DNA from 3 places in the Mesorhizobium sp. M1E.F.Ca.ET.063.01.1.1 genome. Region 3 is predicted to be linked to each of the others. Evidence: predicted binding sites of a transcription regulator. Region 3 holds the regulator's gene; each other region holds the start of a gene.

Region 1 (8,757 bases), on a different contig from region 3:
AGGCTGCCTGGAACTCTACGCCAGCTTCAACCGGCCATTGGAGCAGATCGCGCGCGTGACGGGCCGGCGCGTCACGATGGACGACGTGATCCGCATGGCCGAGCAGGGGGATGTCGGAGCATTGCGCATGATCGAGGATACCGCCGAAATGGCGGGCCGCGGCCTGGGCATGATCGGATCCGTTCTGAACCCGCCCCTCATCATCATCGGAGGACGCATGGCGCTCGCCGGCGACATCCTGCTTACGCCGCTCATTGCAGCCTATGAACGGCACACCCTAATCAAGGCGCGGGACGTCGCCCCCGACAGGCGCACGCGAATAATCATCGGCAAGCACACCGAAAACGATGTGCTGCTTGGAGCCGTCGGCCTCGTCCTGAGCCATTACGGGCGACTTCAATAGCCATGGGGACCGGCAAGGACTGCGCCAGGGGAAGGATAGCACGAAGCATCGCGAGTTAAGCCTTACGCCGCGACAGCGCCCCCTTTAGAGCAATTCCAGGAAAAGTGTGTAACGGTCGGGCTCGGCGGCTTCGCCGTAGCCTTCCCTCCGGAATTGCGTAAAACAAATATTAGAGCAGTTCAGCGTTTCCGTGAAACGATGAACTGCTCTAGGGAAGCGCGCTTACTGCGCCGTCCAGCCGCCATCCATCGGCAAGGTCGTGCCGGTCATCTGCTTGGCGGCGTCCGAGCACAGGAAGAGCGTCAGCGCGGCGAGTTCCTCGACGGTGACGAATTCCTTGGTCGGCTGCGCGGCTAAAAGCACGTCGTGCTTGACCTGCTCCTCGGTCATGCCGCGCGCCTTCATCGTGTCGGGGATCTGCTTCTCGACCAGCGGCGTCCAGACATAGCCGGGGGCGATCGCGTTGACGGTGATGCCGTCCTGAGCGACTTCCAGCGCCACCGTCTTGGTCAGGCCGGCAATGCCGTGCTTGGCCGAAACATAGGCCGACTTGAACGGCGAGGCGACCAGCGCGTGCGCCGAGGCCGTGTTGATGATGCGGCCCCATTTGCGGCTCTTCATGCCGGGCAGCGCCGCCTTGATGGCATAGAAGGCGGCGAGCAGGTTGATGCGGATGATCGCCTCCCACTTGTCGTCGGGAAACTCGTCGATCGGCGCGACATGCTGGATGCCGGCATTGTTGACCAGGATGTCGAGGCTGCCGAACGCCTCTTCGGCCTCGTGGATCATGGCGGTGACCGCGGCGCCGTCCATCATGTTGGCGCCCGAATAGCGGCACTTGACGCCGAAATCCTTCTCGATGCCGGCCCGCTCCTGCTCGATGGCCGCGGCGTCGCCCAGGCCGTTGATGGTGACATTGGCGCCCTCGGCGGCAAAGGCGCGGGCGATTGCAAGCCCGATGCCGCTGGTCGAGCCGGTGACCAGCGCATTCTTCGAAGACAGGGAACCCATGAAAAATCTCGCTAGAGGTGGAGTGGACTTAGGGCACATAGTTTGTGCGCCGCAGCATGACAATGCCATGGCCATATGTCGTTGCGATTACAATGTTGTGATGCCGCCCGATAGCCATGAAGCTGGCGCCCGAGCACCATGACATGGCACTGTCATGGTGCCGTGCAACATACTCCCCCTGCGCGTCTCGCGTGTGTCATTCCTGAACCGACGGGTGAATAGCTTGGAAATCGACGATGTCGTTAAGCGCGCCTATGAGATGCCGCTCACCAATCCTTCGTTTCCGCCCGGTCCCTACCGTTTCTTCGACCGCGAATACATCATCATCACCTACCGCACGACACGCGAGGCGCTGGAAGCCGTCGTGCCGAAGCCGCTCGAGATCGATGAGCCGCTGGTCAAGTACGAGTTCATCCGCATGCCGGATTCGACCGGCTTCGGCGACTATACCGAGACCGGCCAGGTCATCCCCGTGCGCTATGGCGGGCAGCATGGCGGCTATGTCCACTCCATGTATCTCGACGACGACGCACCAATCGCCGGCGGCCGCGAGCTGTGGGGCTTCCCGAAAAAGCTCGCCAGCCCCAAGATCGTGCATGAGGGCGAAGTGGTGGTCGGCACGCTGCACTACGGCAGCGTGCTCTGCGCCACCGGCACCATGGGCTACAAGCACCGCGAGGCCGACCACGATTCCGTGCTCGCCTCGCTGGCGGCGCCCAACTTCCTGATCAAGATCATCCCGCATGTCGACGGAAGCCCGCGCATTTGCGAGCTGGTGCGCTACTACCTGACCGATGTGACGCTGAAGGAAGCCTGGACCGCGCCGGCCGCGCTCGACCTTCGGCCCCATGTCATGGCCGACGTGGCGAAGCTGCCGGTGCTCGAGGTCGTCTCGGCCGTTCATTTCACCGCTGATCTGACGCTCGGGCTCGGCGAAGTCGTCCACGACTATCTCGCCGACCGCAACCCGTCCGCCGCCAGCGCAATCCAGCCGGAGAAGGCTCGTGCTTGAACGGACCCGAAACAAGGCGGTCGCCGCCACCATCGAGGAAATAACGGCGCAGTATGACCGCATCGCCCTGGTCTTCCAGGGGGCGGCGCGCTCGGCGCCTATCAGGCCGGCGTCTATCAGGCGCTTTCCGATGCCGGCTGCGAGCCGACCTGGCTCTCCGGCGTTTCGATCGGCGCCATCAACGCCTCGATCATCGCCGGCAACGAGCCGAGCCGGCGCCTGCAGCGCCTGGAGCAGTTCTGGCAGACGATCTCCGGCCGCAAGATCTGGGCCTACACGCCCGAAGGCGACATCTATCGCGACATCCGCAACCGCACCTCGTCGTGGATGACGATGATGATGGGCCAGCCCGGCTTCTTCAAGCCGCGCAATCCCAATCCATGGTTCGAGCTGTCGGGTGCCGAGGGCGCCACCAGCTTCTACGACACCGCCGAGCTGAAGGACACGCTGGAGAGCCTGATCGACTTCGATGTGCTCAACGACGGCAGGAAGCGCTTGAGCGTCGGCGCGGTCAACGTCAGGACCGGCAACTTCGTCTATTTCGACACCGAGAAGGTCCGCATCGGGCCGGAGCACATCATGGCGAGCGGCGCGCTGCCGCCGGCCTTCCCCTCGGTCCGCATCGAGGGCGAGTATTATTGGGACGGCGGCATCGTCTCCAATACGCCGCTGCAATACCTGCTCGACCAGGAAGAGGATCGCTCCTCGCTGGTGTTCCAGGTCGATCTGTTCAGCGCCCGCGGCGCCCTGCCGCGCAGCATGGCCGACGTGCTGTCGCGCCACAAGGACATCATGTATTCGAGCCGCACGCGCCAGAACACCGACAATTTCCAGCGCATCCACGCGCTAAAGATGAAGCTGCTCGATGCGCTGAAGCGCGTTCCGCCAGATGAGCTCAGGGACGGCGAGAGGGAACTGATCGCCGACTATTCCGATGCCGGCGTGGTCAACATCGTTCACCTGATCTACCAGCACAAAGGCTATGAGGGCCACGCCAAGGACTACGAGTTCTCGGGCACCTCGATGCGCGAGCACTGGGAAATGGGCCTCGAGGACACCGAGCGCACGCTGCGCCACAAGCAGTGGCTGTTGCTGCCGACCAATGTCGAAGGCGTGGCTATCCACGACCTTCACCGCGAAGACCCGACGTAAGGTCCGGTAGGAAGACTCGACGGGTTGCTCCGCTAACAAGCACCCTCGTCGAGTTCCGTCACACCCCCCTCTGTCCTGCCGGACATCTCCCCCGCAAGGGGGGAGATCGGATGTTGCGCGGCTTTCGCCAATTGTCGGGGTCGAAAGAAGCGCGCGGCGCCCAAGCTGCCAATCTCCCCCTTGCGGGGGAGATGTCCGGCAGGACAGAGGGGGGTGCTGTCCCGCCAACGTTTCGAGGGTAGCTATCAAGCAAAAAAGAAAGGCAGCGCCTGGCCGGCGCTGCCTTTTCTTTTGAGTTCTTGCGGCTATCTCAGAACACCTGGCGGAAGACCACGAAGAGCACGAAGGCCAGCGCGATCGAGCGGGCAGTGTCAGCACCTAGGCGAGCAAAAGGTTGCGCACGGTCGCCCACTGCAGACCGGAGCCGTTCGCCGCCATCGTGCCAGCAACGCCCGACGACAGCACGTGGGTGGTCGACACTGGCAGGCCGAGACGGTCGGCCATGCCGATCGTAACCATCGCGACCAGCTCGGCGGCGGCGCCCTGGCCATAGGTCAGGTGGCTCTTGCCGATCTTCTCGCCGACGGTGACGACGATGCGCTTCCAACCGACCATGGTGCCGAGGCCGAGCGCCAGCGCCACGGCGATCTTGACCCAGAGCGGGATGAACTTCGTCGCGTTGTCGACCGCCTTATGGTAGTTCGTCACCGCCTGCAGGTCAGCGTCCTGCATCGGCAACAGCTTCTTCTTGTCGATCAGCTTCAGCGCTTCGCCGATCAGATAGATGTCGTTGCGGGCGTTGCTGACCAGGTCGGTCGGGACCTTGTCGACGGTCGCGTAGGGCTGCAGCCCGGCGGTCGTATTGTGGATGTAGGTCTGCAGCGCGGGCGTCGTCTGATCGCTCCAGGTCTTGGAGCGGACAGCCTCTTGAACCGCGGCCTTGGGGTCCGCGACAGTGACGCCCGGCTTGACGTATTTGCCCAGCGACTGCTCGACGGCGGCGGAAGCCGACTTGTAGGCCTCGAGGTAGTTGATGTCGGGGGTACGGTTAAGCGCATAGGCGGTCGGCACCACGCCGATCAGGATCAGCATAATCAGGCCCATGCCCTTCTGGCCGTCATTGGAGCCATGCGCGAAACTGACGCCGGTGCAGGTGAAGATGAGCAGCGCGCGGATCCACCACGGCGGCGGGGTTTTGCCTTTCGGCGCCTCATAGAGCGCCGGATTGCGCACAAGGATCTTCATCACATAGAGCAGAACGGCCGCCGCGAAAAAACCGACGAGAGGCGAGACCAGCAGGGACATGCCGACATTGGTCGCCTGTCCCCATTCGACGCCGCTGGTGGCGCTTCCGGCCGGCGCCATGAACTGGTTGGCGAGGCCGACGCCGATGATCGAGCCGACCATCGTGTGCGAGCTCGACGCCGGCAGGCCGAGGAACCAGGTGCCCAGATTCTACAGGATCGCCGCGACCAGCAAGGCGAACACCATGGCGAAGCCGGAGGACGAGCCGACCTGCAGGATGAGCTCGACCGGCAGCAGCGACAGGATGCCGAAGGCGACCGCGCCGCTCGAGGTCAAGACGCCGAGGAAATTGAAGACACCCGACCACATGACGGCGAATTCCGCCGGGAGCGATCGGGTGTAGATGACCGTCGCCACCGCATTGGCGGTATCGTGGAAGCCGTTGACGAATTCGAAGCCGAGCGCGATCAGCAGGGCGATGCCGAGCAGGATCCAGGGCACTGTCTTGGCGACTGCCAAGTCCTGGCTCAGTGCATAGCCGACATAGATGATGCCGGCCAGAACCAGCACGCCGAAGGCAGGCAGGAACCACTTCGCGCCGCTCGATTGTTCCAACGGGTGATCCGGTCTCGGAATCCCCGCCTCACTGGAAACCACGTCCACCATCGTCCCACTCCTTTTGCATTGCAGCAAAGAACCGGGAGAACGCTATGTCTCCAGGATGAAGCTGGTGTGACGCCCTGCAACCTATGCGGCTATCTTGAGCAGCGAGGAAACCAGGAGCTTGTGCTCCTCCGGCGAGAGCACGTCGGAATCGAAAAGGTTCATGCTGCGCAGTCCCTCGATGGCGAGGAAGCAGACCAGCAGCGAGCCGAGGTCGTCGGTCTCGTCTTTCAGCCGTTCGAAGAGCTGCCGCTTGAACGCCTTTATCGGCGTCAGGAAATCCGGATCCTCCGCGATCGCGGAGAACATCCAGGAAGCCGATGGTTTCGGCTTCTCGCAATCATCGGCCGAAAGCCGTATGTAGGCCGCGAGCACGCTTTCATCGCTGGCCTCGGCCGTGCGTTCCTCGAGCGCCTCTTCGAAAGCATTGAGGTAATTTTCCACCAGCCCCTGCATCAGCTTGGCCTTGGTCGGAAAATTATAGAGCAGTCCGCCCTTCGACACGCCGGCCCGGCTGGCGACGGCGTCGAGCGACAGGCTTCCGGGACCCGCCTCGCGCGCCACGTCGGCGGCCGCTGCAAGTATCCTGTCGCGCGAATTTGCCCTGCGAGCTTTCATCACGCCTCCCCCTTACATTAGCTTATGCGGAATTGACAAGACCGTCCAGACGGTACAGTAAGACGCCGAAAATTGAAATCGGGACCCGTCGCCAGTATGTGTCCTGGCATCGACCGTTATGCCGGTTTCGGCTCGAGGGGACTTTTCCGTGAAGCGCTTTATCATCATCACCGTATTTCTGCTTCTGCTCGCTCTGGTGTGCGTCGGTATCGTCGGCTTCAACATCCTGCGCGACAACGGCATCAAGCAATTTTTCGCCACCATGAAGCCGCCGGCCGCGACCGTCTCGACCGTCGTCGCGAAACCCTCGAACTGGACGCCGGGCGTCGAGGCGATCGGCACCGTCAACGCCGTGCGCGGCGTCGACCTGACCGTCGAGACGGCAGGCATCGTCAAGGACATCCTGTTCCACGCCAACCAGAAGGTCGCGGCCGACGCCGTGCTCCTGCAGCTCGACGACGCCGTCGAGAAGGCCGATCTGGTGGCGCAGAAGGCGCAGGCCGCGTCCGACCAGGCGGCGCTGACCCGCGCGCTCGAATTGCAGCGGCGCGGCGTCGGGACCGACGCGACGCTCGATGCCGCGCGCGCGGCGGCGGACGCTTCGGCCGCGCAGGTGAACAAGCTGCAGGCCGTGCTCGACCAGAAGCAATTGTCCGCCCCCTTCAACGGCACCGTCGGCATTCCCAAGATCGACATCGGCCAGTATCTGGCCCCGGGCAACTCGGTTGTGACGCTGCAGGACCTGGATACGATGCGGGTCGACTTCACGGTGCCGGAACAGCAGCTGCGGCTGCTGAAGATCGGCCAGACGGTGCGGATCGGCGGCAGCGTGGCGGACATGCCCTTTGCCGGCTCCATTCGCGGCATCGATCCCAAGATCGACCCGGCGAGCCGCCTGGTATCGATCCGCGGCGAGGTCGCCAACCCGGAGGGCAAGCTGACGCCTGGCCAGTTCGTGCAGATCCGCGTCGAGCTGCCGGAGGAAAACAACGTCATCTCGGTGCCGCAGACGGCGGTGACGTCCAGCCTTTACGGCGACTTTGTTTTCGTTGTCGTGCCGGCAAAGCCTGCCGACGGTGGCGCTGCGGCGCCGGCCAAACCGGATGACCAGAAGACCGGCGGCATCGAAAGGCCGGCCAGCGACGCAACCAAACCGCAGGCCGATGCCTCGAAGCCTGCCTCCGACACGGCAAAGTCCGCCGACAACGCCGCAAAGCCCGCTGATAACGCTCAGAAGCCCGAAGCCGGGCAGCAGCCGGCGCTCGTTCTGTCGCAGGTGTTCATCAAGCTCGGCCGCCGCAACAACGGCATGGTCGAGATCGTCGAGGGCCTGAAGGCTGGCGATCAGGTCGTCACCGCCGGTCAGAACCGGCTCTTCAACGGCATGTCCGTTGCCGTCGACAACACCATCGATCCCAGCAAATCGGCGAACAAGCAGGTTCAGCAATGAGCTTTTCCGACATCTTCATTCGCCGGCCCGTCCTCTCGACGGTGCTGGCCTGCATGATCCTGCTCCTGGGCTTCCAGGCCATCTTCAACCTGTCGATCCGCCAGTATCCGAAGGTCGACGAGACGGCGATCACCATCACCACGGCCTATCCCGGCGCCAGCGCCGACCTGATCCAGGGCTTCATCTCCGCGCCGATCGCGCGCGCCGTCGCCTCGACCGAGAACATCGACTACGTGACCTCATCGAGCCGCCCGTCCTCCAGCACCGTGACCGTGCAGATGAAGCTCGGCTCCAATCCCGACGTGGCGCTGACCGAGGTGCTCTCCAAGGTCCAGGGCGTGCGCGGCACCCTGCCGGACGCCTCCAAGGATCCGGTGATCGTCAAGGGCACCGGCCAGCAGTTCGCGATGATGTATATCTCGATGCAGAATCCGAACATGACCAAGGAGCAGCTCACCGAGTATATCGAGCGCGTCATCCGGCCTCGCATCTCGACGGTGGAAGGCGTCGCCGACGTTCAGATCTTCGGCGCCGAGGAATATTCCATGCGCGTCTGGATCGACCCGGTCAGGCTTGCCGCCCGCGGTGCCACCGCCGCCGACGTGCTGACTGCGATCAACAACTCCAACTTCCTGTCCGCGCCCGGCAACACTCAGAACGAGTATGTGGTCTCGTCGATCACGGTTCACTCGACCTTGCAGACGCCGGAAGCGTTCTCGCAGCTCCCGATCCGCTCGACGGACGGCCAGGTCGTGCGTCTGCGCGACGTCGCGCGCGTCGAGCTCGGCGCCGCAAGCACCGACACCAGGGTGAGCTTCAACGGCAAACCCGGCACCTTCCTCGCCATCTTCCCGACACCGGCGGCCAACCCGTTGACGACCGCGGCGGCGATCACCAAGCTCGTGCCGCAGATTCAGGAGACGCTGCCGAAAGGCATGACGATCGAGGTCGTCTACGACGCCACCGGGCAGATCAGCGCCTCGATCGAGGAGGTGTTCAAGACCATCGGCGAGGCGGTCGCCATCGTCATCGTGGTCATCCTGTTGTTCCTCGGATCGTTCCGATCGGTGATGATGCCGATCGTGACCATCCCGCTGTCGCTGATCGGCGTCTGCTTCATCCTGTTTTCGGTCGGTTACTCGATCAATCTCTTGTCGCTGCTTGCCATGGTGCTGGCGATCGGCCTCGTCGTCGACGACGCCA
Region 2 (5,291 bases), on a different contig from region 3:
AAAGATGCGCCACTGGGTGCCCCTCACCCCAGCATCGCGTTAAGCGCGGGCGCGCCGCGCAGTGTGTTGGAGACGGTGCAGATCGTCTCGGCATCCTCGACGATGCGCTGCTTGGTGGCCGCGTCGAGATCGCCGGAGATCTCCAGCTGGATGGTGAATGTGACGACCCGCGAGGGCTCGTCCTTCGCCTTCTCGCCGCTGACATCCGCCCTCACCTCGCCAAGCCGGTCGGCGACGCCGAGGCGGTTCGCCGCGATGCGCGCGCTCAGCACCATGCAGGCAGCCAAGGAAGCATAGAGCAGGTCGAGCGGGTTGAAGCCCGGCGCACTGACCGAGGTCACCACGTCGACAGTGCCACCGGTCGGCGTCGTCACCGCCGGCAGGCCGCCCGGCGGCAGGATGGCGAGTGCACCGGTCGCACGAGTTCTGATTTTTAGCTCGCTCATCGAATGTCCTTCGTCCGATCTGGCTGAAGAGCCATCAATAGCGGACGGGAATTCGTCAGGGCAATCGCGGAAGGCCATTTCCTCGCCCGCGAAAGCAGGGGAGAGGTGGCCGCGAAGCGGCCGGAGCGGGGGCCTTCGTAGGGCGCTCCCCCTCTCCGTCTCGGCTTCGCCGAGCCACCTCTCCCCACTTCGTGGGGGCGAGGAAACTCAACCCAGACGCGCTACTTCGTCAGATCGAGCGCCGCCGTCAGATCGCCCATCGGCGGCTGGTCGTTGTTGCGCAGCGCCTTGTCGCGGGCGATGAGGCCGGGCAGCACCGGCAGGTCGTAGCGGGCGGTGATGAAGCGCAGGATCGAGGTAGTATCATACTGCGTGTGGTCGACCGTGCCCATCTTGGCATAGGGCGAGATGATGAGGGCCGGGACGCGGTTGCCCGGGCCCCAACGATCGGCCTTGGGCGGCGCGACATGGTCCCAGAAGCCGCCATTCTCGTCATAGGTGACGACGACCAGCATATGCGCCCATTGCGGGCTCTTCTCCAGATGCGCGACGATATCGGCAAGGTGCTTGTCGCCGGAGGTCACGTCGGCGTAGCCGCCATGCTCGTTCAAATTGCCCTGCGGCTTGTAGAAGGTGACGGCCGGCAGCTTGCCGTCGTCGATCGCCTTGATGAACTCGGTGCCATCGAGGCCGCCGTCCTTGATATGTTCGGCCCGCGCGGCCGTGCCCGGCGCATAGGCCGCGAAATAGTTGAAGGGCTGGTGGTGAAACTGGAAGTTCGGCAGCGCCGTCGCGTTCTTGCCGTCGAGCGTCGCCTGCCAGGCACCGGCGTACCAGGCCCAACTCACGCTCTTCAGCGAAAGCAGATCCCCGATGGTGATGTCGTGCTGCGGCGGCAGCGTGGTCGGCTGCGCCGGATCGGCCAGCGCCTTGTCGCCGCCCTCTGCCGGCTTGTTGGCGCTCGGCTGGTAAGGCGGCTGCATGGTGTTGACGGCGTAGAAGTCCGGCGTGATCGCGCCGTCATTGACGAATTTCGGCGCGCCGGCGAGCGCCGAGGCCGGCGAATCTTCGGCCACCTTCAGCGTCACGCCGTCCGGCTCGACAACAGCTATCTGGCCCTTCACCGGGCTGGTGTCGGCATGCGGGTAGAACGGCGCGCAGGCGCAGGCGAGCATGATGTGGTTGAGGAAGGAGCCGCCGAAGGCGGCCTGGAAGAAATTGTCGGCGAGCACGTATTTCTTGGCGATATCCCACATCGGCAGCACCGAGCCGTCATAGTGACCCATCACCATCGCGCCGGAATCGGCCCAGGCGACGAACTTGTCGTTCCGGCCTTCGTCGATCTGCATCTGCTCCTGGTAGAAGCGGTGCCAGAGGTCGCGAGTGATCACCCCGGCATTCTCGTTGAAGCCTTTGGGGTCGTCGATCGCGAAGGCCGCGTTGGCGAGATGCGCCGTCTGCGCCTCGGTGACGGCCGGCGTCACGCCCTTGCCGGTCAGCCCGCCCCAGGCCGGCGGCAGTTCGGTGAGCGGCTTGCCGTCGCGGTCGAGCTGACGGGCCTGCTCGGCCGAGACATTGGCCAGGCCGTTGGCGCCGGGGAAATCGCCATAGAGATTATCGAAGCTGCGGTTCTCGGCGTAGATCACCACGACAGTGTCGATCTTGTCGTAGCCGGGAGGAGCGGCATGGGCGACGGAAGCGAACGATGCAAGCGCCGTGGAGGCGAGGCAAAGGGAGAGAAAGGACCGGATCATGGGAGATGCCTCGTGGCTGGGGAATGGCTGGAGGAACCGGGCGACGCTAGGGCGGGCGCTTGTCAGCTTTGTGACAGGTTCATTGGATAGCGCCAAGCTGGAACACCCCTCATCCGTCTCGGCGCTATCGCGCCGATCCACCTTCTCCCACAAGGGGAGAAGGGGCGCTGTCTCGAGCGCCTCTGCCAACCACCAACGTTGGCGATTGGCGGCGAGGTAGGCGCGGACTTCCCCTTCTCCCCTTGTGGGAGAAGGTGTCCGCGAAGCGGACGGATGAGGGGTGTTCCAGCTTGGCAATTCGTTTTGCCGGTCATCAATCCGTAGCAAAGCACCCCTACGCAAAAAGGCAAACTGGATCGCCCTCATGCCACGATGGAAATCCGCCACGCTCGCCGCCCTCGCTATCCTCTGGCCCGCCTATGGCCTGCCGGCGGGCGTAAATCCCGGCGCGATGTCACGTCAGGAAGCCTTTGCGCGCGCCGCGGCGCTGACGGCGCTCGGGCGGCAGATGTTTTTCGATCCGTCGCTGTCGGCCTCGGGCAGGCAGGCCTGCTCGTCATGCCATGACCCCAACCATGCCTTCGGGCCAGCTTCCGCCGCGCCGGTCGAAATGGGCGGGCCGAACCTCGACCGGCCCGGCCTACGCGCAGTGCCGTCGCTGCGCTACCTGCAGGCGGCGCCCGCCTTCACCGAGCATTTCTACGATTCCGAGGACGAGGGCGACGAGAGCGTCGACAACGGGCCGACCGGCGGGCTGACCTGGGACGGACGCGCCGACCATGGCAAGGACCAGGCGAGGATCCCGCTGCTCTCGCCCTTCGAGATGGGCAACAAAGATGAAGCCGCCATAGTCGCAGCCTTGCGCAAGGCGGCTTATGCCGATGCCTTCAAAGCGGCGTTTGGCGCCGATGTGCTGGATCATCCCCAGGACGCATTCGACGCCGCGGTCGAGGCGCTCGGCACCTTCGAGCAGAGCAGCGCCGACTTCTATCCCTATTCCAGCCGCTACGACGCCTTCCTCGCTGGTAAGGCGCAGCTTACCGCGCAGGAGCTGCACGGCCGCGCGCTGTTCGAAGACGAGGCCAAGGGCAATTGCGCGAGCTGCCATCTAGGTGAACCGGCAAACGACGGCAAGCCGCCGCAATTCACCGATTACGGCCTGATCGCGATCGCCGTGCCGCGCAACCCGGCTATCGCCGCCAATGCCGATCCCAACTATTTCGACCTTGGCCTGTGTGGCCCACTGCGCACCGATTTCAAGGGCCGGGTGGAATATTGCGGCCTGTTCAAGACACCGACGCTGCGCAACGTCGCGCTGCGCAAAAGCTTTTTCCACAACGGTTATTTCCACACGCTGCGCGAAGCAGTCGCCTTCTACGCCAGCCGCGACACAGATCCCGGCCGCTGGTATCCGAAGAATGCCGACGGCAAGGTTCATAAATTCGACGACCTGCCAAAGGTTTGCTGGGGAAACCTCAACACCGACCCGCCCTTCAATGGCAGGAAGCCGGGCGACAGGCCGGCGCTGACCGACGCCGAGATCGACGACATCGTCGCCTTCCTCGGCACGTTGACCGACGCCGACCAGGCGGCGGGGCGGTGACGGCGGCGAGGCCTCTTGTGTTGCCCGAGCGCACGGCGCGGATTTGCCGTCCGGTATCGAATCGGACAAAAGCGTATGTGGGCTAGATCACAGGACCGCCATGAAACACCTTCTATATTAGAAGTCCTTCATGGATGGAGTCTCGGATGAGATTCGTCGCTTTACAGGACCCGACCGACCGCTGGACGGTGTTTGATACGGCTAGTGAGGAGCCCGCCGAATTTGGTGGCCGCGTGCTCATTGGCCTGACATCGCATGAAGCCCTGCAGCTCGCGGCCGTGGCCAACGATGAGGCGGGATACCGGGAAATCAATGTACTGGGGTCTCGTCAAGGCCAGTAAGGCGGACCACGGGCGGTTCCCCTTTCCTCCGGGAAAAGCGCAGCGAACAAGCGGTTGAGACGGCCTTCTGCCGGAGTGATCCAGGTCCCTCACCCGGCCGGCGCGTAGCGGTTCACCACCATGCCGCAGGCATAGGCTTTCGAGCCGATCAGCGTCAGCCTGGCGAAGCCGGCCTGGTCGAAGATACGGCGGCCGCTGCCCAGCACCGCCGGGTTGATGAAGAGCTGGAACTCGTCGATCAGGCCGGCGGCGATCAGCGCCGAGGCGAAGCCGGCGCCGCCGAAGACGGCGATATCGCCGCCCTCGCCCGCCTTCAACGCACTGACCTCGCGCGGCAAGTCACCGCTGGCAATACTCGTGCGCTCCCATCGCGAGACCTTCAGCCTGTCGCTCAGCACGACCTTGCGCGCTTCGACGATACGCTTGGCGAAGGCATAGAAACGATCCTGTGGGAACTTCCGCGCCGCATTGCCCCAGTGGTTCAGGTAGCCCTCCTCGGCCATCTTGCGGCTGAGCAGAATGGTGTCAACGTTCTCGAACACAGCGTTGAAGTCCTGCCTGAGTTCGTCGTCCCAGTCTCTGTCGTCGCCCCATTCCCAAAGCTGCCAGCGATGGTCCTGATCAGCTCCGACGAAGCCGTCGACCGACATCTGCATCTGCAGGATGAGCTTCTTCATTGGGCGGTCCTACTCGTGTTTCTGAAAACGGTTTACTTTTGGAAGTATTGACCCGCTCAATGAATGATGTCAATTGTAAAGTGATTTAAAAACGGAACCGTAGCCATGTCGACCCGGGATAGGTCCGGCTGTCCGATCAGCCTCTCGCTCGAACTGCTCGGCGACCGCTGGACGCTGCTCATCGTCCGCGACCTGGTCTTTGCCGGGAAAAAACATTTTCGCGAATTCCTGCAGTCGGACGAGGGCATCTCTTCGCGCACGCTCGCCGAGCGGCTGCAGACGCTGCAGGATGAAGGCATCCTCACCCGCAGCCAAGATCCTTCTCACTCGCTGAAGGCGATCTACCGGCTGACGGAAGCCGGCATCGACCTGCTGCCGGTGCTGGCGACGCTCGGCGCCTGGGGGAGCAAATATCGCAAGGCCGACGATGAGCTGGCCCGGGTTGCCGATAAGTTGGCGGCCGGCGGCGA
Region 3 (5,347 bases):
GCACCACCGAGGACATGCTCAACCTTGTGCCCAACGCTCTGCGCGAAGCCGGCACTGCCATCGGCGCGCCGCGCTGGGTGGTGATCCGCTCGGTCGCCTATCGCGCGGCGCTTTCCGGCATCGTCACCGGCATCCTGCTGGCGATCGCCCGCATTTCCGGCGAGACGGCGCCGCTGCTCTTCACCGCGCTCAACAACCAGTTCTGGTCGAGCAATCTCAATGCGCCGATGGCCAGCCTGCCGGTGACCATCTTCCAGTTCGCGCTGAGCCCCTATGAGGAGTGGCAGCAACTGGCCTGGACGGGCGCACTCATAATCACCCTGACGGTTCTCGGGCTGAGCATCTTCGCCCGCAGCCTTACCGGACGCAGAGAGGACAGATGAAACCGATGTTGTCCACCGACCTGAACGTAGCCGACACCGTCGTCGAGAAGGCCAAGATCGAGGTCAAGAACCTCAACTTCTACTATGGCCAGTCGAAGGCGCTGAAGGACATCAACCTGTCCTTGCCCGAACGCAGCGTCACCGCCTTCATCGGCCCGTCGGGTTGCGGGAAGTCGACGCTGCTGCGCGTGCTGAACCGCATCTACGAGCTCTATCCGAAGCAGAACGCCGAAGGCCAGGTGCTGCTCGACGGCAAGAACATCCTCGACCGTTCGCAGGACCTCAACCTGCTCAGGACCAAGATCGGCATGGTGTTCCAGAAGCCGACGCCGTTCCCGATGTCGATTTACGAGAACATCGCCTTCGGCGTCAGGCTGTATGAGAAGATCAGCAAGACCGAGATGGACAACCGCGTCGAGCAGGCACTGAAGCGCGCGGCGCTGTGGAGCGAGGTCAAGGACAAGCTCAACGCCAGCGGCCAGAGCCTTTCCGGCGGTCAGCAGCAGCGGCTTTGCATCGCCCGCACTGTGGCGGTGAAGCCGGAAGTCATCCTGCTAGACGAACCGTGCTCGGCGCTCGATCCGCTGTCGACGGCCAAGATCGAGGAACTGATCGACGAATTGCAGGCCGACTACACGATCGTGATCGTCACCCACAACATGCAGCAGGCGGCGCGCGTGTCGCGGCAGACGGCGTTCATGTATCTCGGCGAGCTGGTCGAGTTCGACCGGACCGAGAAGATCTTCACCTCGCCCCGCGAGAAGCGCACGCAGGACTACATCACCGGCCGCTTCGGCTGAGTTCATACGAGGATACCATCATGGCCGAACACACCGTCGCTTCCTTCGACGAGGATCTGAGGCAGATCAGCCAGCTCATCATCGACATGGGCGATCTCGCCGGCTCCATGGTCGGCGCTTCGACCAAGGCTCTGCTCAATTCCGACAACGCGATGGCGCAGCGCGTCGTCTCCGACGACGCCATCATGGATGCGCGCCAGCGCGAGCTCGACGACCGCGCCATCACGCTCATCGCCAAACGGCAACCCATGGCCGACGACCTGCGCAGCGTGGTCGGCGCGATCCGCATGGCCGGCGACCTCGAGCGCATCGGCGACCTCGCCAAGAACATCGCCAAGCGCGTCGGCTCGGTCGGCATCAGCGCCGCGCCGCGCGACCTGTCGCACTCCATCGACTCGATGGCGCAGCTGGTGCTGATCCAGGTCCAGGGCGTGATCGAGGAGTACACCGCGGGCGACGCCACGGCGCTTGCCAAGCTCAGGAACGACGACGAGCGCGTCGACGTCAAATACACCTCCGTCTTCCGCGAGCTCCTGACCTACATGATGGAGGATCCGCGCAACATCACGGCCTGCACGCATTTATTGTTCTGCGCCAAGAATCTTGAGCGCATCGGCGACCATGTGACCAACATCGCCGAGAACGCCTACTATGTGCTGACCGGCACGCAATTGCCCGCGAACCGTCCGAAGCAGGACGAGACGGCGATGCCGGCGCCGGCGGCCTGACAACGAAGGTACCTGCTGAATGATCGCGCCACGCATCATGGTGGTGGAGGACGAGGAGCCGCTGGGGGTGCTGCTCCGCTACAACCTCGAATCCGAAGGCTATCAGGTCGAGGTGGTGACACGCGGCGACGAGGCCGAGATCCGCCTGCAGGAAAACGTGCCCGACCTGCTCGTGCTCGACTGGATGGTGCCGGCGGTTTCCGGCATCGAGCTCTGCCGGCGCCTGAGGATGCGGCCAGAGACCGAACGGCTGCCGATCATCATGCTGACCGCGCGCGGCGAGGAGAGCGACAGAGTGCGCGGCCTCTCGACGGGCGCCGACGATTATCTGGTCAAGCCGTTCTCGACGCCGGAATTCATGGCCAGGATCAAGGCGCTGCTGCGCCGCGCCAAGCCGGAGGTGCTGTCCAGCGTGCTCAAGGTCGGCGACATCGTGCTCGACCGTGAATCGCACCGCGTCTACCGCAAGAAGAGCGAGATCAGGCTCGGCCCGACCGAGTTCCGGCTGCTCGAATTCATGATGCGGCATCCCGGCCGCGTGTTCTCGCGCAGCCAGCTGCTCGACAATGTCTGGGGCGAGACGATCTATATCGACGAGCGCACGGTGGACGTGCATGTCGGACGCCTGCGCAAGGCGGTCAACAATGGCCGCATGCCCGACGTCATCCGCACCATCCGCGGTGCGGGCTACGCGATCAGGGAAGACTAGGGCGGTTCACCGTTTCACGGAAACGGCGAGCCACTCCATCTCTTTGTTTTCACGCAATTGCGGACGGAAACCGCGCTTCACACTTTTCCTGGAATTGCTCTGGAGTCCCGCCCTCCCGATGGATCGAAATCATGTTTCAGGGGCAGAACTCAATAGCAGGCGGTTGCCGATGGCCGCGAAGGGGCCACAGGCAATGTCGGCTTCTGACCCAAACCTGTCGTTCGTTTCCGCTCACCCCCAACGGCAGCTGATGTGAGGCCATTCCAACTGCTGTCGCGGCTGCGTCCCAATGTCATTCTGCTCAAATGAGCAGTTGTTTGTTGGGTGGCGACCGATCTTCTCGTGGGGTTGATCTGGAGCAAGTCGCTCCATCCCAGCGCGCGCTACCTTTCCACTAGAGTTTGCCTCAGTGGAGGAGTCCAATTTGGACCGAGGTTGCCATGAAGTCTCTGCGCGTCGTTGTTCGCCACCATGGCGGACCTGAAGTTCTGGAGATCGTGGAGGAGGACGCGCCCCATCCGGCATCAGGTGAACTGCGTGTGCAAACAATCGCCGCCGGCGTCTCCTTCGCAGAGCTATTGATGCGGGAGGGGATTCATCCCGAGAAAACGACCCTGCCATTCACGCCAGGATGGGACATTGTCGGCATCGTCGATGAGGCCGGAGAGGGAGTGTCCCATGCCATGATTGGTAAAATGGTTGCGGCGCTTCCCATTCATGGTGGTTACGCCCAGTTCATTTGCCTGCCGGCAGATGAACTCACTCTGGTTCCAACTGGTGTCGATCCCGCCGAGGCAGTCAGCCTCGTGCTGAACTACGTTACGGCCTATCAGATGATGCATCGCCTTGGGCATGCCTCTCCGGGTCAACGGGTCCTCATTCATGGCGCCGCCGGCGGAGTCGGCACGGCTCTGCTGCAACTTGGCCGCCTGGCAGGTCTGGAGATGTATGGGACTGCATCTCTTGCAGCCCATCAGATCGTATCCGATCTCGGGGCCACGCCGATCGACTACGAGCGAGTTGACTTTGTCGAAGAGATTCATCGTCTGACAAACGACGGCGTGGATGTCGTCTTCGATGGGGTCGGCGAAGCCAATGTCTGGCGTTCGTTTCGTACTCTGAGGCCTGGTGGCCGCGTCATAGCCTATGGCTTCACTTCATTTCTGCAGAAGGGCCAACTGGCAGGGGGCTTGCGTTACCGTCTTCGCGGGATATTGCGACCTGCGTGGTACGCGGTCCGCGCTTTCGTTTCACCAGGCCGACGACGCATACTCCCCTACAGCATACAATATCTGAAACGGTGGAAGCTCGCTTGGTTCCGCGAAGATCTCGGCGTCTTGCTCGATCTGCTTCGCGACGGGAAGATCAAGCCGATGGTGGCCGACCGGATGCCATTGATTGAGGCTCGTCGCGCCCAGGAGCTGCTCGGTCAGGGAGGTGTCAAGGGCAAGCTCGTGTTGATCTGCAATTGACTGGCCACCCGACAAGGATCGCCGAGCCAGAGCAGAGCCTTTGAAACGCAAGTCGCCTCCGGCGTCGGCTTTGATCGTTTCAATGACTGCCTATGGCGCTGCGCTAAGCAGACACCCCGTCACGCCGTCTTCTGCGCCACCAGCCCCAGTTCTTCGACCATCGCCTGGCGCATCAAGAACTTCTGCGGCTTGTCGGTCACCGTCATCGGCCGGCGATCCAGCCTTCGCCTCGCCGCCGGTGCCGCCGGAAAGCCCGGCGCTGGAGCGGCTGATGCTTCTCGAGGAAGGCCACTGCCTGCGCGAGCAGGCGCTGGCGGTCTGCGGCAGCGTGCGGCCGGTGGCGATGGCAAGCTACGGCGCGACCAGCCTGACGATCCTTTTGCAGATGGTGGCGCATGGGCTGGGCGTGACGCTGGTTCCGGAAATGGCGGCAAGCGCCGCCAGCGTCATGCCGGACTTGAGGATCGTGCCATTCCAGGGAGCCGATGCCGCAGCGCATGATCTGCATGGCCTGGCGGAAGAACAAGGTGCGGCAGGACGAATGCATGGAATTGGCCAAGATCATCCGTGGACTGGACCAGACGGTTCTGGGGGTTGACTTGGCGGCGCTGGCGGGGCGTGAACTTGGCGGCGCCGATCAAAGGTCAGCCGTTGACCCTAAGTGGTCATTCAAGCGGACTGCGGATTAGCCCGGAAGCTCCAGCCGTGCTAGAGTTCGGTGATCGCATCGCCGGAGTGGAGCGCATTTGGCGCGACACCCTTGGCCATGAAGCACACACCGTGGTGCTATGGAACGCAAGCTTGCGGCCATTCTTGCCGCCGACGTCGTAGCTTACTCGGCCCTGATGGAGGCGGACGAGGGAGGGACCTTCGAGCGGCTTAGGGCCAGCCGTAAGGAGCTGTTCCAGCCGGAGATCAGCAAGCATCACGGGCGCATCTTCAAACTGATGGGCGACGGTTTGCTGGCTGAATTCGGCAGTGCAGTCGATGCTGTCGAGTGCGCGGTAACCCTTCAACGCGGCATGGTGGAGCGCAACGCAAGTGTCCCCGAAAGCGAGCGCTTCGAGGTCCGCCTCGGGATCAATCTGGGAGAAGTGATCGTCGAAGGGGACGATCGCTACGGCGAGGGTGTCAATGTCGCCGCTCGCCTGCAGCAGCTCGCTGATCCCGGCGGCGTCTGCGTTTCAGAGAAGGTGTCCAAGGAGGTCGAGAAGAAGCTGGCGTTTGAGTTCGAACCCATGGGCGGCCAGCGGGT

The links. The regulator PhoB, encoded in region 3, activates phosphate uptake and scavenging genes when phosphate is short. The targets are predictions, from matches to a motif close to TGTCATNNANCTGTCAT.
Region 1: EOA29_RS14155 (acetoacetate decarboxylase) is a predicted target of PhoB. The motif match lies at 1,554-1,570, and genes of this name have one in related genera.
Region 2: EOA29_RS22745 (acid phosphatase) is a predicted target of PhoB. The motif match lies at 2,260-2,276, and genes of this name have one in related genera.

Annotation. Positions count from the first base shown of each region.
Region 1 covers NZ_RZSC01000161.1:1,112-9,868, reverse strand. The annotation lists partial or broken gene EOA29_RS14165 (ROK family protein) at 1-403, shown strand, start outside; gene EOA29_RS14160 (3-hydroxybutyrate dehydrogenase) at 626-1,414, opposite strand; gene EOA29_RS14155 (acetoacetate decarboxylase) at 1,638-2,426, shown strand; partial or broken gene EOA29_RS14150 (patatin-like phospholipase family protein) at 2,419-3,578, shown strand; partial or broken gene EOA29_RS14140 (inorganic phosphate transporter) at 3,889-5,489, opposite strand; gene EOA29_RS14135 (TetR family transcriptional regulator) at 5,571-6,104, opposite strand; gene EOA29_RS14130 (efflux RND transporter periplasmic adaptor subunit) at 6,253-7,554, shown strand; partial or broken gene EOA29_RS14125 (efflux RND transporter permease subunit) at 7,551-8,757, shown strand, end outside.
Region 2 covers NZ_RZSC01000369.1:387-5,677, forward strand. The annotation lists partial or broken gene EOA29_RS22735 (hypothetical protein) at 1-13, opposite strand, end outside; gene EOA29_RS22740 (OsmC family protein) at 24-446, opposite strand; gene EOA29_RS22745 (acid phosphatase) at 668-2,200, opposite strand; gene EOA29_RS22750 (cytochrome c peroxidase) at 2,565-3,803, shown strand; gene EOA29_RS22755 (hypothetical protein) at 3,950-4,144, shown strand; gene EOA29_RS22760 (dihydrofolate reductase family protein) at 4,234-4,821, opposite strand; gene EOA29_RS22765 (helix-turn-helix domain-containing protein) at 4,927-5,291, shown strand, end outside.
Region 3 covers NZ_RZSC01000362.1:18-5,364, forward strand. The annotation lists partial or broken gene EOA29_RS22480 (ABC transporter permease subunit) at 1-383, shown strand, start outside; gene pstB (phosphate ABC transporter ATP-binding protein PstB) at 380-1,183, shown strand; gene phoU (phosphate signaling complex protein PhoU) at 1,204-1,911, shown strand; gene phoB (phosphate regulon transcriptional regulator PhoB) at 1,931-2,620, shown strand; gene EOA29_RS22500 (medium chain dehydrogenase/reductase family protein) at 3,061-4,092, shown strand; partial or broken gene EOA29_RS22505 (LysR substrate-binding domain-containing protein) at 4,301-4,682, shown strand; partial or broken gene EOA29_RS22510 (adenylate/guanylate cyclase domain-containing protein) at 4,881-5,347, shown strand, end outside.